Regions from separate parts of the Bacteroides sp. QWL-09 genome, predicted to be linked through region 1. Evidence: riboswitches for the same ligand, from Rfam matches in the RefSeq annotation. Region 1 holds a riboswitch; each other region holds the start of a gene.

Region 1 (3,501 bases):
ATTTTATTTTTTCGACGATGTTGATCGGTTCTTTGACATCGACATGGAAAGAGTTGATGTAATAATCGCGATCGGTCACTCCTTCTATCACCCCATATTTGCGGCGGTCCATCCTTGTGAAACGACCGGACAAGCCTTCTGCAGGTGTAGCCAAGACCGAATAGTTCAGTTGGTAGCGTTCTTTATAATCGTTTGCTACTTTGTTCATCTCTTCAACGGCTGCATAAAGCGTCTCCCAAGCTTTCGAACAGTGGCCGTGTCCTTTACCGTAAAGGGCCATCATGGCGTTGTGTCCACCGATGAATCCAATTCCTAATGTTCCACTGCGAAGAACATCGCCGACTTGTTCGTCGGGATGAAGGTTGGCTCCACCTTTCCAAACGTCGTTGGCCATCATGAATGGGAATTGACAAGCCAGCGCTGTGCGTTGGTATTGATAGCGTTCGTTGAGTTGTTCGGCAATGAGCGTGGCTTTTTCATGTACCATCTCTAAGAAACAGTCTTTCGCTTTTTGTTCGATAGCCTCTTGATGGTGTTGGTCTTCAACCATGCCTTCTGCTTTGATCCGGGCTTCAATGGCCAATCTTGGCAAGTTCATGGTGGTGAACGAGAGATTACCACGACCTAAAGAGCTTTTCTCTCCCCAGATATTTTCGTAAACGCGTGTGCGGCATCCCATGGTTGCCAATTCGTAGCGGTAGCGTTTTGGATCGTTGGCATCCCACTTGTCGTTGGTGTTGAATGGGGTATCGAGGAACATAAAGTTCGGGAATAGCGCTTTTGAGGTGGTCTGACAAGCTTTCAGCATCAAGTCGAAGTTGGGCGTGTCGTAGGTTAGCTGCATCGCTTCTTCGATGGTGCTTGCTTTCATCGCTTTCTCGAAGTCTTGCTCTGAATAGGAGATGCCGTCTTTCACTTTAAAGATCTGGATTGGGAAAACGGGTACTTCACCTCTGGTACCTAATCCTTCGATGGTGGCTTTAAGAAGTTCTTCGATCACCATACGGCCTTCGGCTGAGGTGTCTGTTCCATAATTGATGGAACTGAAAACCACTTGGTTTCCTCCTCTAGAGTGCATGGTGTTCAGGTTATGGATAAACCCTTCCATGGCTTGATGGGTATCTTTGCGGGTGAGCGCAAAAGCTTTGTCGATAATTGGCTGTAGATGATGCTCGTCGATGGTTGCTCCTATTTTGCCGAGAGCGTCGCATAGCGCATTGCGTTCGGCTTCGCTGTTGCGGAGTGAGGGCAGGTGTAATTCCACTAACTGACGGATCTCTTTCTCCTCCAAAGTTAGGTTTTGTTCGATTAACGAGCAGAAACTCAATAGTGAGGTTAAATGTTTACGGAACGACTTGCCAACCCCTTTAGCCATGAAGAAATCGAATGCCGGAATGGCCTGTCCTCCATGTTGTTCGTTTTGGTTGGTCTGGAAGATAATCGTTGCCAATGTCGCATAACTTTGAATGCTCTGTGGGGTACGTATGCTTCCATTTTTAGTTCGGAACCCCCGTTCGAACAAATCGTCCATATCGTATTGTATGCACGTTGTGGTTTTAGTGGGGTAGTAATCTAAATCGTGAATATGGATATCACCAAGTTGATGAGCTTCGGCAAATCGTTTCGGCAATAGATAGCGATAGGTATAGTCTTTCGTGACTTCCGAAGCAAATGTCATCATTTGCCCAGCAGGCGTGTGACTGCTCATGTTGGCATTGCTTAGATTGACATCATTCTTGTCAATAGCTACAATACCATCCATGATTTGTTTCATTTGAGTTTTTTTACCGCGTTCGGTGTTTCGCCATTCGCGGTAGATGATATACTTTTTAGCAACCTCAGGACGGTTTTTCATCAGTTCCTTCTCAACCAAGTCTTGAATCTCTTCAACAGTGATGGTTGGAGCGGTAAACTTGTCGATTACACTCATCGTGATATCGGCGATAAGTTGTTGCTCGTCTTTAATTCCTGTAGCATTGAATGCTTTTCCGATGGCGTTCTTGATTTTGCTAATAGAGAAATCTTCTCTCTTACCATCGCGTTTGATGATACAAATTTCTGCGTAGTTCATAACTTTAACTCCCGAAAGTGTTAGACAATAATGTTTCTTCTGTTTGATTGTGGCAGGTCTTCTGACTTATCTCTCCTTCGCACGCCTTCCCATGTCTTGACAAAGTGACGTAATGTGCGGATTCCTAGAGAATTACAGCAGCGGGTACTGTCGCCGAATTACACAGCGTTCCCTCATGACTAAGTCGCTTTTAGTACCGTAATCGATTACAAAGATAGAAGTTCTATCTATAAAAACAAGTCTATATATTGAAGTTTTTTTGGGCAACTTTTCTTTCTTGTTGATATCTAAAGTTTTCCGTTTTGGAAAACTTTTTTAGTGAAAATCGCTGTGAAATTTCTCTTTTTTTATTAAGGGGGTGGTTCGATTTTAGTTTATAAGCTTTTTAGTTTTGAGACTTTGGAGTCTTAAGGTTTTGGAGAGTTGGATAGAGTGTTGATATGAACAAAAGTCGCTATAACCTATTATTTTGTTATAGCGACTTTTGTTAGATGAATCTTTTGCTATTGATTGATTTTCTTAGCTGTCCTATTGTGTGGGATTGTCTTTTTTCAAGACGACTTTTCCGCTGTATTGTTCAGAAATGATTTTTCGAAAGGCGATGAATTCTATGTAGTCGTCTTTGGAATATACTCCTTTGTGCATTAATAAGCGGTAAGTGGCAACGATCTCGTTTTCATGAATGGAGATTGAGGACTTAAACGTTCCAAATTTGCTTTTCATCTCTATGCTTTTGGGATAACCTTCCACACTGTATCCATTCGGTATTTTGATGCGTATACTGTCGGTGTCATGGTAGCCATAACCGATGGATATCGGTGAATGACGAGTCGTTAATGGCGGGTTATAAAAGCTACGACGGAAAATATTGGTGGGGATAAAGAGGCGATTGCCCGTTTTATGCCCATATTGATCGGTTTGAATCTGGTAATCGATCGTGATTTCCGGATGATCGGTTTTATTCTCTTTAATTTTGATTTGATCAATCATAGCATGGGTGAGCTTGATTTCTTCTCGAAGTGCATCTTTTTGTTTATTCGGTTCTAAGTCTATGATTCCTGACTGATGGTCATATTGGAATAAACGGGAGATTTCTTCTACTGTGATCGTTGCCGATCCGGTTGGCGATATACTTACCGTGGCTTTGTTGTTTTGGGTGTTGAGAGAGTCCGGATAAAGCGGAAGGCGATAAACCTTTCCTCCTTCCGGGGTAATCAATAGTCCGTCGTGTCCCGCTATTTGCTGATGGATATATCCAAAAGGAAGTCTAGGGTTGGTGCATTCTAACCACAAGGTATCTTGGGGGAGAGGAACTTGTAAAATGATGTGATTCATCTGGTTGGCACTGGCGAAATCAGGAATTAGACGACTGTTGGTTGTGCTAATGACGGTGTAGGTAGAAGGGATGCCTAATTCTTTCAGCATTGCTT
Region 2 (3,501 bases), 860 kb from region 1:
ATATGCGTAATTCCCGGAGAGAGAGAATCCTTTGAAAAGTTTGGCTAGGGCATTGATCTCAAATCCTTTAATTAAACCTTTGTCGGCATTTGTGTATGATTTGAGTTGGTCTAAGACTTGAATTTCTGATTCTGAAATCCCAGCTGCTCTAGCTTGGTTAAGTATTGCATTTACTTGCTCTTGCGGGAGAACTGAAAATGGAGTGGTTACACTTGAAATCATATTAGAAATTTGGTTGATGTAACCTGTGGCCGATAAGCTAAGCCAATTGGCGTTATATTCTACATTCAAAGAAACGTATTGACTATGTTCCGGTTTTAAACGAGTGTTGCCTAATGTGATGGTTTTCGTGCGATTGAGTAAATAGTAAAGTTCATCCAATCCTGGTGCACGATAACCGGCTGAATAGGTGCCTCGAACGTTGATCGGTCCATTGGAATACATTAAAGCTAATTTGGGGCTTAGTCGGCCTTTAGCCGTTTCATGATAATCGTATCTTGCTCCGGCTATGGTTTTGAAGTGATCGGCTAGTTTCATTTCGTGTTGTACGTATCCGGCTAAGGTATAAACGGCCTTATCAACTCCGGCAGATGGACGATCTAAACTTTCTGAGCGATAATCGAGACCAAATACCGTTTGACTATTGTCGAAAAAGCTGAATATCCCTTTGGCTTCTGCTTCATAGAAACGTTGAGTCTTCACTTTGTTATAGTCTCCAACTTCATAATTCTTCGCTTTAGGTATACGAATATATTTATAGTTTTGCAGGTAGTTATCGTTAACCAAATCGAGTGTAATAGACGATTTTTTGCTCAATAGATAACGTCCTCCAACCCCTACATTGTACGATTCATAGTGTAAGTCGTAGTCGGAACTGCCGTAAACGGTCGACTCGGCGACCGGACGATCCGTTAATTTCCAATAATATCCTCCATTGGCATATAGCGAGAGCTTATCGGTTGGGCGGTAAGTGAACTTTTGGTTGATCAAGTTCGAATGGAAACCGGTGGACATGAGTCCTACCGTAGGAATTAACGAAATATTGCCTTTTCGGTCGGCGGAATAGGCTTCATCATTCGTACGCCAACTGTCACTTTGGTCGTGCTTGTAAGTGGTGTATGAACCGAACTTCTCGTTAGCAATATTGGCGTTAACCGATTGTGTGAATTGTCCGTAGCCTTCGTATCGAGTGGAAGAGCTAACTTGCATTACATTTTTAGGTTCATCGGTGATGATATTAATCACTCCGGCAATGGCATCCGATCCGTAAAGTGATGAACCAGCTCCATTGAGTATCTCAATACGTTTCACTCGACTTAAATCGATACGTGACAAGTCGATATTGTTAGCGACATCGCCAATCAGCTTTCGTCCGTTAATTAGAATGAGCACGTATTTATTCGACAATCCGTTCATCATTAAATAAGAACCCATACTGTTGGTTGAAAATGAAAGTGAAGGTACAAGCATGGTCATTGCTTGTTGAAAGTCTGTGATTCCGGCTTTTTTAATGTCGGCTGCAGTCACAACTGAAACGGGAGCCGGTGTGCTTTTTAAGCGTTGATGAGTACCTGTACCGGTAACTACAATAGGGTTTAAATCGACCGTTAACTCTTGGTTGGTTGTTGTCGGGTGCTGTGCCATTACTCCCAAAGCAGCATAACCTCCTAATAAGGCTGCTACTAAGCATCTTTTTCTCATGGATGTTTTTTGATAAATGTTAATAAATACCCTCCTGACCCCGGGATGGCTTGATTATTTGCTTTGTGTAGGCAGGTTTCCTGACTTATTCTGTTGAAAGAGATAACCTTCCCGTTAATGACTAAAATTAACAGTGGTAAGCAGAACTTCTTTCAACTGCTCCATCTTTTGAAGAAATAGAAATTACAGTAGCGGGCACTGTTTCGGTCTCTCACCGAATTCCCTTTTATCTGTTATATGGAAAATATAACAGATCACCTAAACGCCGCCAAAGATAGTAAATCTGTTGAATAGTAAAAATCTGTTTGATAAAAAAGGAACAATAATTGTCTAATTCATAGATATACTGATTTAAAAAAGTATGTTCTGTGGTATACTTATGAATTGCAGATTGTGCTAGCCTCTATTAATGGGAAGTCTGATCAAATTTCAATGGAATTTTTGCCAATATACTGGGCCTTTTCTGCTAAAAGGAGTAACGTCTATGTAACTTCTTTTTGCTTTTATAATGATTTACAAATTAGTTGGTTAACACTGTTTTTATGTTTTTGGGAAAAAATGTAAATAACACCTTATTACGGGATTTTCTTGTTTTTTCTTTCAAAAGCGTTTATTTTTGGCCTTTAATTAAGAAATAGTAACCTGAAATCCCTGATGATGAGTCTGGAAGAATCACGCAAAAAAAGGAAGTTTGAGCAGTTTTTTATTCAGACTTATCCGAAGGTCAAAGCTTTCGCATGTAAGATTTTACATTCGGAGGAGGATGCGGAAGATATTGCGCAAGATATATTCGTCAAATTATGGGATAATACTCAACTTTGGGAGAGTAAAGAAACATGGGATAGCTACATTTACGTAATGACTCGTAATCATATTTACAACTTTCTTAAGCATAAATCTATCGAACTTAACTATCAGGAAAGATGCACAAAAGAGGATTGCTTCTCTTCTGAGTTTGATATTCACGACCAGCTTCATGCTAAAGAACTTCAACTTCTAATAAAGTTGACATTAGATAATATGCCCGAACAACGAAAAAAGGTTTTTACTATGAGCCGGAAAGACGGCATGAGTAACCAAGAAATCGCTGATCAATTACAACTTTCTATTCGTACAGTCGAACGACATCTCTATTTGGCTCTGCAAGATCTGAAAAAAAACATTTTAATTGTATTTCTTATAACTTTGATTGCGTAGTGAGCTAACCTTCATTGTTTATATAGTATAGGGCTATCAATAGTTCCTTTTTATCTCTTTTATATAATTATGAAAAACATTGATTTTGGTTATGTGGCTGTACAGCCTTCTATTTTCTTTTCAAAGACTATCAACTGTCAATCGGTTGATTACGTATATTCTAGTTTTACTCGATTAATGCCACTTCCAAGGATATCATCATAATCTTTGATTTGCTTTATGCGCTTTCTCTGATAATATATATGTTCCTTCTTATAGCTAAGGACTATAATGAACTCATTTACCAATGTAACTTAATACTATTATGATAAAAATAAATTCTAGATTATTACTATTAACATCTTCACTTGGTGCCACTTCTGTTTTAATGGCTCAACAAACGGCAGCTCCTAATATCATTTTGATTATGGCTGATGATTTAGGCTGGGGAGATGTTGGTTTTAATGGTAATACTTCTATAAAGACCCCTTGTTTAGACCGATTAGCTTCAGAAGGAGTTGTTTTCGAGCAATTTTATTCAGCGGCACCATTATCGTCTCCGACTCGTGCTAGTGTGCTCACGGGAAGGAATGCTTATCGTATGGGCGTATTTGCTCCTAATGT
Region 3 (3,501 bases), 1.2 Mb from region 1:
TCCATTAATCTGACCAATATGATATTCCATCAACATTTCGATGCCAACGCTACTCAAGTTAAAATCGAGTTCCGTCACCGCATCTGTTGCCGGATCTAAAACATAAGAACTCCCTTTATAAGACGTCCAGTCAAAAGAGCAAGCATAAAGCTGACCGTTCATCATGGTCATATTGCCTACTTTTAGCCCTGTAACTTCGGTAATCTGATCATTGGCTGTAGTCAATTTAAAGAGCTTATAAGTATTATAATTGGTGCTAAAATAGATCGTTCCTTTGGCGGCTGAAACAATGCCGGTAGGGTTCTTCTCTGTGGTAATCACTTTATCTTCCTGCATCTTTCCCGGATCGACAACTGAGATCTTATTGTCCTCTCCTTGTCCGGAGTTGCAGACATAAATTTTACCGTCATTATAGCAAAGGTTCTCGGCTAAAGTACCGCTCAATGCAGCATGAGCATCTAAAGTCAGCGACAACGTGTCTAAACGTACCACTTCATTAGAATAGCTACTGATGTAAGCCTTACCGCCTTCAAAAATGATATTACGAGGTTTTGCAGGCGCCCCTTTAGCATCAACAAAGGGAATACGCTTAATCGACTTCCCATCGGCCGGATTGATCACCTCAATATAATTGGTCCCTTCGGTGGCTGCTGCTCCAAAACCAGGACCTGTCACCACACAATACATCTTACTTCCGTAAATTTTGAGATCGTTGCCGGTGTCTCCCAATGCTGTTCCGTTTATTGCCACAAATTGCTTCTTCAATAATTGTTTGGTCGCGACATCGTACCATGCTAATTCCGTATTTCCTTTGCCGGCATACCCTTCGCTTAAAATCCAATACCCCACAAGCTCCGGTTTCTTTTGCTGCTCAATCTTCAGATTAAGTGATTTTCCGGAAAGAGAGGTTAAGATCAGTTCGGTTGAACGTGCGGCATAATCGGCATTCGGTTGTACTGTAACCGTCAACTCTTTATTTCCTTCGGCATAATTCAAACTTCGGGTAGCCACTTCATCTTTAACCACTACCGTAACCCAATCGGGCAGACTGTTCATCGACCACTCTTCATTACTCGTCAAAGAAAAGCTTTGTTCACCACCTTCATAAGAGAATGCTAGGTTATCGACTTCCAAATCAGTGGCTAACTGTGACACAAAATCGTCGTGACTACAAGCCACAAAGCCAAGCATAGCGAATAACATCGCTAACAAATGAATCTTTTTCATGTTGTAAATAAATAAATGTATAATAAAAAGGTTGAATAATATTCCAGTCCACGGGAACTTATTTCGTCTATTTTGGCAGGTCTTCTGACTTACTCTTCCGAATGCATCCTTCCCAAAAGATGTTCTCTATAACCTTTATAAAAAAGGGAGACCATGTTTCAGTGGTAATGAGTATGGCATACGGATTTTGGTTGAGCTTACAGCAGCGGGTCTGTTCAGGACTTACACCTGATTCCCTTTTCATTACTCATTTCGAAGATTATGGAAATGGGTAACACCAAAATTCATGTAGCAAAGATAGTAAAAACATCCGATATCAAAAGTTATTGCTGTAGATAACACTCCATTTCCACAAGCGCTTTTATAGGGTACAACAGAGTCCAATTGCTCCTCAAAAGATTGAGCATCTTATGACTACATAAAGATTGAACCTTACACTACTTTTAAAATAGATTTTGTACATTTGTCGTTGGTACGAGAAAGAAGAGTCCGTACCCAACGCACACAAATACTAATTTTAAATCTATTATGGACCATTCAAAAAGAAATTTTCTTAAGGAAGGATTGGCCGGTGCCATCACGTTAGGAGCACTATCTCTGCCTGAGCCAATAAAAGCATTTACTCGTAAAAAGGAAAAAGCAAAACAAATCGCCCAACATCTTGTTATGATTAGCTTAGACGGTATATGCGTCGAAGGCTTTCAGAAGGCAAACACGCCCAATTTGGATAAATTGTTGGCTCAAGGCGCACTCTCGATTAAAACTCGTGTTGTCATGCCTTCGGTGACCTTGCCCAACTGGACTAGTCATCTAACCGGTAGCGGACCTGAACAACATGGGGTAGTGGATAACTCTTGGGAGATCTCAAAATACAAGTTACCGGCTATCGAGACTGACGATGAGGGGTATTATCCTTCTGTTTTTAAGGTCTTAAAAGATCAGATGCCGGAGATCAAAACAGCGTTTTATTACAATTGGGCTCCGCTCATCAACCCATACAACAAGAAATACTTTGATGAGATTTCCTTTTTAGAGGAAGACGGCTATCGTGCAAATTACGATAAAGCCTTCAACTTTCTAGTGACTAATCGAGCTAACTCAACCTTAACCTTTCTCTATTCAGTTCATACCGACCATGCCGGACATAAGTATAAATGGATGTCTCCGGAGTATATCCGTTCGATTGAAGAAGCCGATGTTGAGATCGGAAGTCTTATTGATAGACTAAAACAAAACGATTTATATCAAAACACTCATTTTATGTTCCTATCAGATCATGGAGGCCTTGAATATGGACACGGAGGAGTCAGTACGCATGAAATGATTGTTCCTTGGGGCATTACCGGTGCAAAGATTAAAGAAGGATTTATCATCGAAGAAGCCAATAATACGGTCAACACGGCTTCAGTCATCTTATTCTTATTTGGGGCGAAGCAACCGAAACCATGGACAGGAGAGGTCCCATATTCGATATTCAAAGAAAACTTATAAGGAATAAGAATCAAGGAAGCTTGAGGATCGATCTGCATAAACAGATCATCCGATCTTTAGGATAAATTGCTCGAACGTCCTCTATTACGAAATTAGCCGATTTTTGTATGCTTAGATACAAAAATCGGCTAATTATTTGATGAAATAAAAACTCGTTAAATCATTAAACTTAACTTTCTATTTCTTTTTCATCTGTTATTATTTTGCCTGAGGCTTCAACCATTTATCGAGCCATTCGAAGTACGTACGTTGCCAAAGGACTCCATTTTGAGGTTTAAGTACCCAGTGATTTTCATCAGGATAAATCAGCAATTGTGCCGGAACACCACGCATAATTGCGGCATCGAATGCAGCCATGGCTTGGTTTGCTAAGATGCGATAGTCTTTCTCGCCATGGATACATAGAATAGGAGTATCCCATTTATCGACAAACTGATGAGGTGAGTTCGCAAACGTCCGTTGAGCAATTGGGTTCTGTTTTTCCCAATAAGCGCCACCCATATCCCAGTTAGCAAACCATTTCTCCTCGGTCTCTAAATATTGCATTTCCATATTGAAGATACCATCGTGAGCAATGAATGCTTTGAAACGTTTGTTGTGATGACCGGCTAACCAATAAACAGAGAAGCCTCCGAAACTAGCACCAACGCAACCTAAACGATCCTTGTCGACAAACGGTTCCTTAGCCATCTCGTCAATAGCCGTGAAGTAGTCTCTCATACATTGACCACCGTAATCGCCACTGATCTGCTCGTTCCATTCCAAACCAAATCCCGGTAATCC
Region 4 (3,501 bases), 1.2 Mb from region 1:
TCTGGGTATTCAAGTGGAAAAGACTAAAGAAATGTGGTGTCCTTGATTGGCAGGTATATCAATGGGAAACACTCGACTTGGTTATTGGCGTGTGGCGCTTAGCCGTCTACTTACATCTGCAATGTCTAACGACAAGTTACGTAGGGTAGGATATACATTACTATCTCAAATGGTATCCATAATAGGAACCGCCAAGTGCGGATCCATATGCTTGATGGTGTGGGAGGTCGAAAACAAAAGTCGGAGAAAACTACTTTAATTTTCTCCGACTCGATTGTTTTTCTATTCAACTAATCCCTATTTATATCCCACATTTAGCTGAACGATAAGATTAGTAGTTGTGCGGTTAGTACCCTTAAGAACATGGTCAAAGGATAAACCGTTGCGTAGCCTACTGCAGGAGCATCGCACGAGGTTAAATCGCTAGAGTAAGCCAATGCCGGTGGATTGGTTGACGAACCCGCCAAGACTCCAATAAGGGTGTAATAGTTCAGTTTGAAGACGTATCGGCCGATTAAACCGGCTATAAGTAAAGGAACGATGGTGATAATGACTCCATAGCCAATCCAAACATATCCTCCGTTATAGATAATGGTATTTACAAAGCCTTCTCCCGCACCTAAACCGACACAAGCTAAGAAGATGGATATACCGATCTCGCGAAGCATTAGGTTCGCACTCATCGTGGTATAAGTGATGAGCTTATGCTGAGGGCCGAAACGGCTAATAAGAATAGATACGATTAGCGGACCACCTGCCAATCCTAGTTTCACTGGTTGTGGTATGCCTGGGAATACGAAAGGGATGCTACCTAAAATACAACCTAAGGCGATACCTAAGAAGATTGGAATAAGGTTTGGATGGTTCAATCGTTTCAACGAGTTACCAAGAATCTTCTCGGCATGGCTGACGGCTAGTTCTTCTCCCACAATGGTAACGCGGTCGCCCATTTGTAGTTGGAGTTGCGAGGTTGCGACCAAGTCAACTCCCGATCGGTTTACTCGAGTGACGCTTGCTCCAAAATTGTTTCTAATATTTAGCTGTGAAAGTGTTTTGCCGTTTAGCTCCGGTTTGGTGATCAGAATTCGTCGTGAGATCAATTGCTTGTTCGACTCATCCCATTTTACATTGATCTGCTTTCCGAAGAAGAGCGTAATTGCTGCGATATCGATCGGCGTACAAATGATTAAGATCTCATCCGATAGGTGTAGTACGGTCTCGGAGTTCACTAGCTCTTGTTCGTGAACGTCGCCTTTATGACGGATGCGAGAGATCACAAAATCGTGATTGATCAAAGGGCGAACTTCTTTTACGGTTTTGCCTTCTAATGCTTCGTTTCGTATTTCTAACGAGATTCGACGCACGGTGAGCTCTTGGAGGTGTCCTCCTCCTTTAATGGCCTCACCCTCTTCTTCTTTCGTCTTTATGCGTAAGATGTACTTTAACGCAAGGAGAGTACATATAATACCGACAACTCCCAACGGATAAGCGACGGCGTATCCTAAGGCAATCTCCGGTGCATCAATGCCGGTCAAGTCACTATTGGCTTGCTGTGCGGCTCCTAACCCTGGCGTGTTGGTTACTGCACCCGAGAGTATGCCCACCATGGTGGTGATAGGAATACCTGTGATGTAGTGTAAAGCAATGGTGGTGCCGACTCCTAGAAAGACAACGATGATGGCCAGTAAGTTAAGCGTAAGGCCGCCTTTCTTAAAAGCTGAGAAGAAGCCCGGGCCGACTTGTAATCCGATGGAATAGACAAATAGAATCAGTCCAAACTCTTTGAGGAAATGGAGCAAATGCTCGTCGAGGTTGAGGTGGTAGTGACCGAATACTATTCCGACGAATAAAATCCAAGTGATACCTAAGGATATGCCTCCAATCTTGATTTTCCCTAGCATGATTCCGAAAGTAATCACCAGCGAAAGGATAAGTACTGAATGGGCAACGCCCCCACCCCATAAATCGGGATATCCTTGAAATAGATGTGTTAAAAAGTCCATGATATAAATATTTATAATGTTTGTTTTTGGGTAAAATATCCCCGTAGAATCACTTCTACAGGGATATACACATTAAACATACTACAACGGTATATTACCGCATTTTAGAAAATCTAGTCATGTCGCGTTTCGTGTGTTTGTTTTTTTTATAAATGTAAAAGGTTAGCATGGCATTAACGTTATAGCATATGCGGCTACATATTATAGCACGACAATGCAATAATCCAGGCTTTTAAAATAAACGTTTAAAATATAAATGCTTAATTTAGTATTCTATTTCTCTAACCCACGAGTAAAAATAGACTATAATGAATGGCAGGTCTTCTGACTAGCTCCCATTCTGAACCTTCCCAACCTTAATGGTCAGTGGTAAAAGTTATTTTCAGAATGTTTCTTATAGAGCTTCACAGCAGCGGGACTGTTCAGGATTCTCACCTAATTCCCTTTTAATTTGAATAGTAGTAATACTTTTCAAAACCAATTCTCTGCAAAGATAAACCAAAAATTAGATATTACCATCATGATTGGGTCTTTAGATTGGAATGTTTTGCTACTATTTTAAAAAATAACGTTTTTTTAGACGACTTCAGTAAACAAAATAATGGGATGACGTGTTAAGATATTGTGTTTTTCATAGTATTAGATATAAGATTAATTTAATGGGATGTATTTCGCTTGTGAAAGTGGTAGTACATTAAAGAATAGAAGAGTCTGTTCTATTTTTGATAAATGTATTTAGGTAACTGTCTCAAAACAAAAATGTTTTTTGTTTTGAGACAGTCTCTTTTATGGGTTTTGCCTTATTTGCTAGTATGTTTGAAATAAAATGTGTACGTTTGTGTAAGAATATCCAAAATCGTTCAGTATGAATATACCTGTTATTTTTGATTTTTTAAATCAGCTCTCGGCAAACAATAATCGGGATTGGTTTAATGTAAATAGAGCTGAATATGATCGCGTACGCAATGAGTTTGATGTTTTTTTAGAGAAATCTATTTCTCGAATATCTCTGTTTGATGAAACAGTGAAGGGGCTTTCTCCTAAGGAATGTACCTATCGGATTTACAGAGATACCCGCTTTTCTGCAGATAAAACTCCTTATAAGACGCATATGGGGGGATATATAAACTCGATGGGTAAGAAATCACATCACTTCGGTTATTATATCCATTTGGAACCAGGAAAGTCAATGCTGGCCGGGGGAAGCTTATGTTTACCGCCTAATATCCTTAAGGCTGTAAGGGAGTCGATCTATCATAATATAGATGAGTTTGTATCTATTGTGGAAGACGACGCTTTTAAGAAGTTTTTCCCTGTCGTTGGAGAAAATCCATTGAAAACAGCTCCTAAGGGATTTGATCGTAACTTTAAACAGGTTGATTATCTGAAGTTCAGGGAATATACGCCGTGCTATTATGTCCCGGATTCGTTTTTCCTTCAACCTGATGTGCTCGACCGTATAGCGGAGGTTTTTGTTCAGTTTAAGCGCTTTGGAGAT

The links. Region 1 has a riboswitch for cobalamin ahead of AC4PG5_RS12950 (anaerobic ribonucleoside triphosphate reductase). Riboswitches for the same ligand answer to the same signal wherever they lie in the genome.
Region 2: it holds a riboswitch for cobalamin, as region 1 does, so the genes downstream of both, AC4PG5_RS02390 (TonB-dependent receptor plug domain-containing protein) here and AC4PG5_RS12950 (anaerobic ribonucleoside triphosphate reductase) in region 1, are expected to answer to the same signal.
Region 3: it holds a riboswitch for cobalamin, as region 1 does, so the genes downstream of both, AC4PG5_RS03740 (DUF5074 domain-containing protein) here and AC4PG5_RS12950 (anaerobic ribonucleoside triphosphate reductase) in region 1, are expected to answer to the same signal.
Region 4: it holds a riboswitch for cobalamin, as region 1 does, so the genes downstream of both, AC4PG5_RS03910 (putative transporter) here and AC4PG5_RS12950 (anaerobic ribonucleoside triphosphate reductase) in region 1, are expected to answer to the same signal.

What each region holds. Positions count from the first base shown of each region.
Region 1 is NZ_CM178748.1:3,207,093-3,210,593, forward strand. It holds gene AC4PG5_RS12950 (anaerobic ribonucleoside triphosphate reductase) at 1-2,071, opposite strand, end outside; cobalamin riboswitch at 2,106-2,287, opposite strand; gene AC4PG5_RS12955 (DUF3858 domain-containing protein) at 2,600-3,501, opposite strand, start outside.
Region 2 is NZ_CM178748.1:612,596-616,096, forward strand. It holds gene AC4PG5_RS02390 (TonB-dependent receptor plug domain-containing protein) at 1-1,701, opposite strand, end outside; cobalamin riboswitch at 1,755-1,978, opposite strand; gene AC4PG5_RS02395 (RNA polymerase sigma-70 factor) at 2,356-2,898, shown strand; gene AC4PG5_RS02400 (sulfatase family protein) at 3,203-3,501, shown strand, end outside.
Region 3 is NZ_CM178748.1:951,077-954,577, forward strand. It holds gene AC4PG5_RS03740 (DUF5074 domain-containing protein) at 1-1,227, opposite strand, end outside; cobalamin riboswitch at 1,285-1,524, opposite strand; gene AC4PG5_RS03745 (alkaline phosphatase family protein) at 1,756-2,718, shown strand; gene dpp5 (dipeptidyl-peptidase Dpp5) at 2,917-3,501, opposite strand, start outside.
Region 4 is NZ_CM178748.1:991,334-994,834, reverse strand. It holds gene AC4PG5_RS03910 (putative transporter) at 315-2,003, opposite strand; cobalamin riboswitch at 2,301-2,501, opposite strand; gene AC4PG5_RS03905 (DUF2461 domain-containing protein) at 2,869-3,501, shown strand, end outside.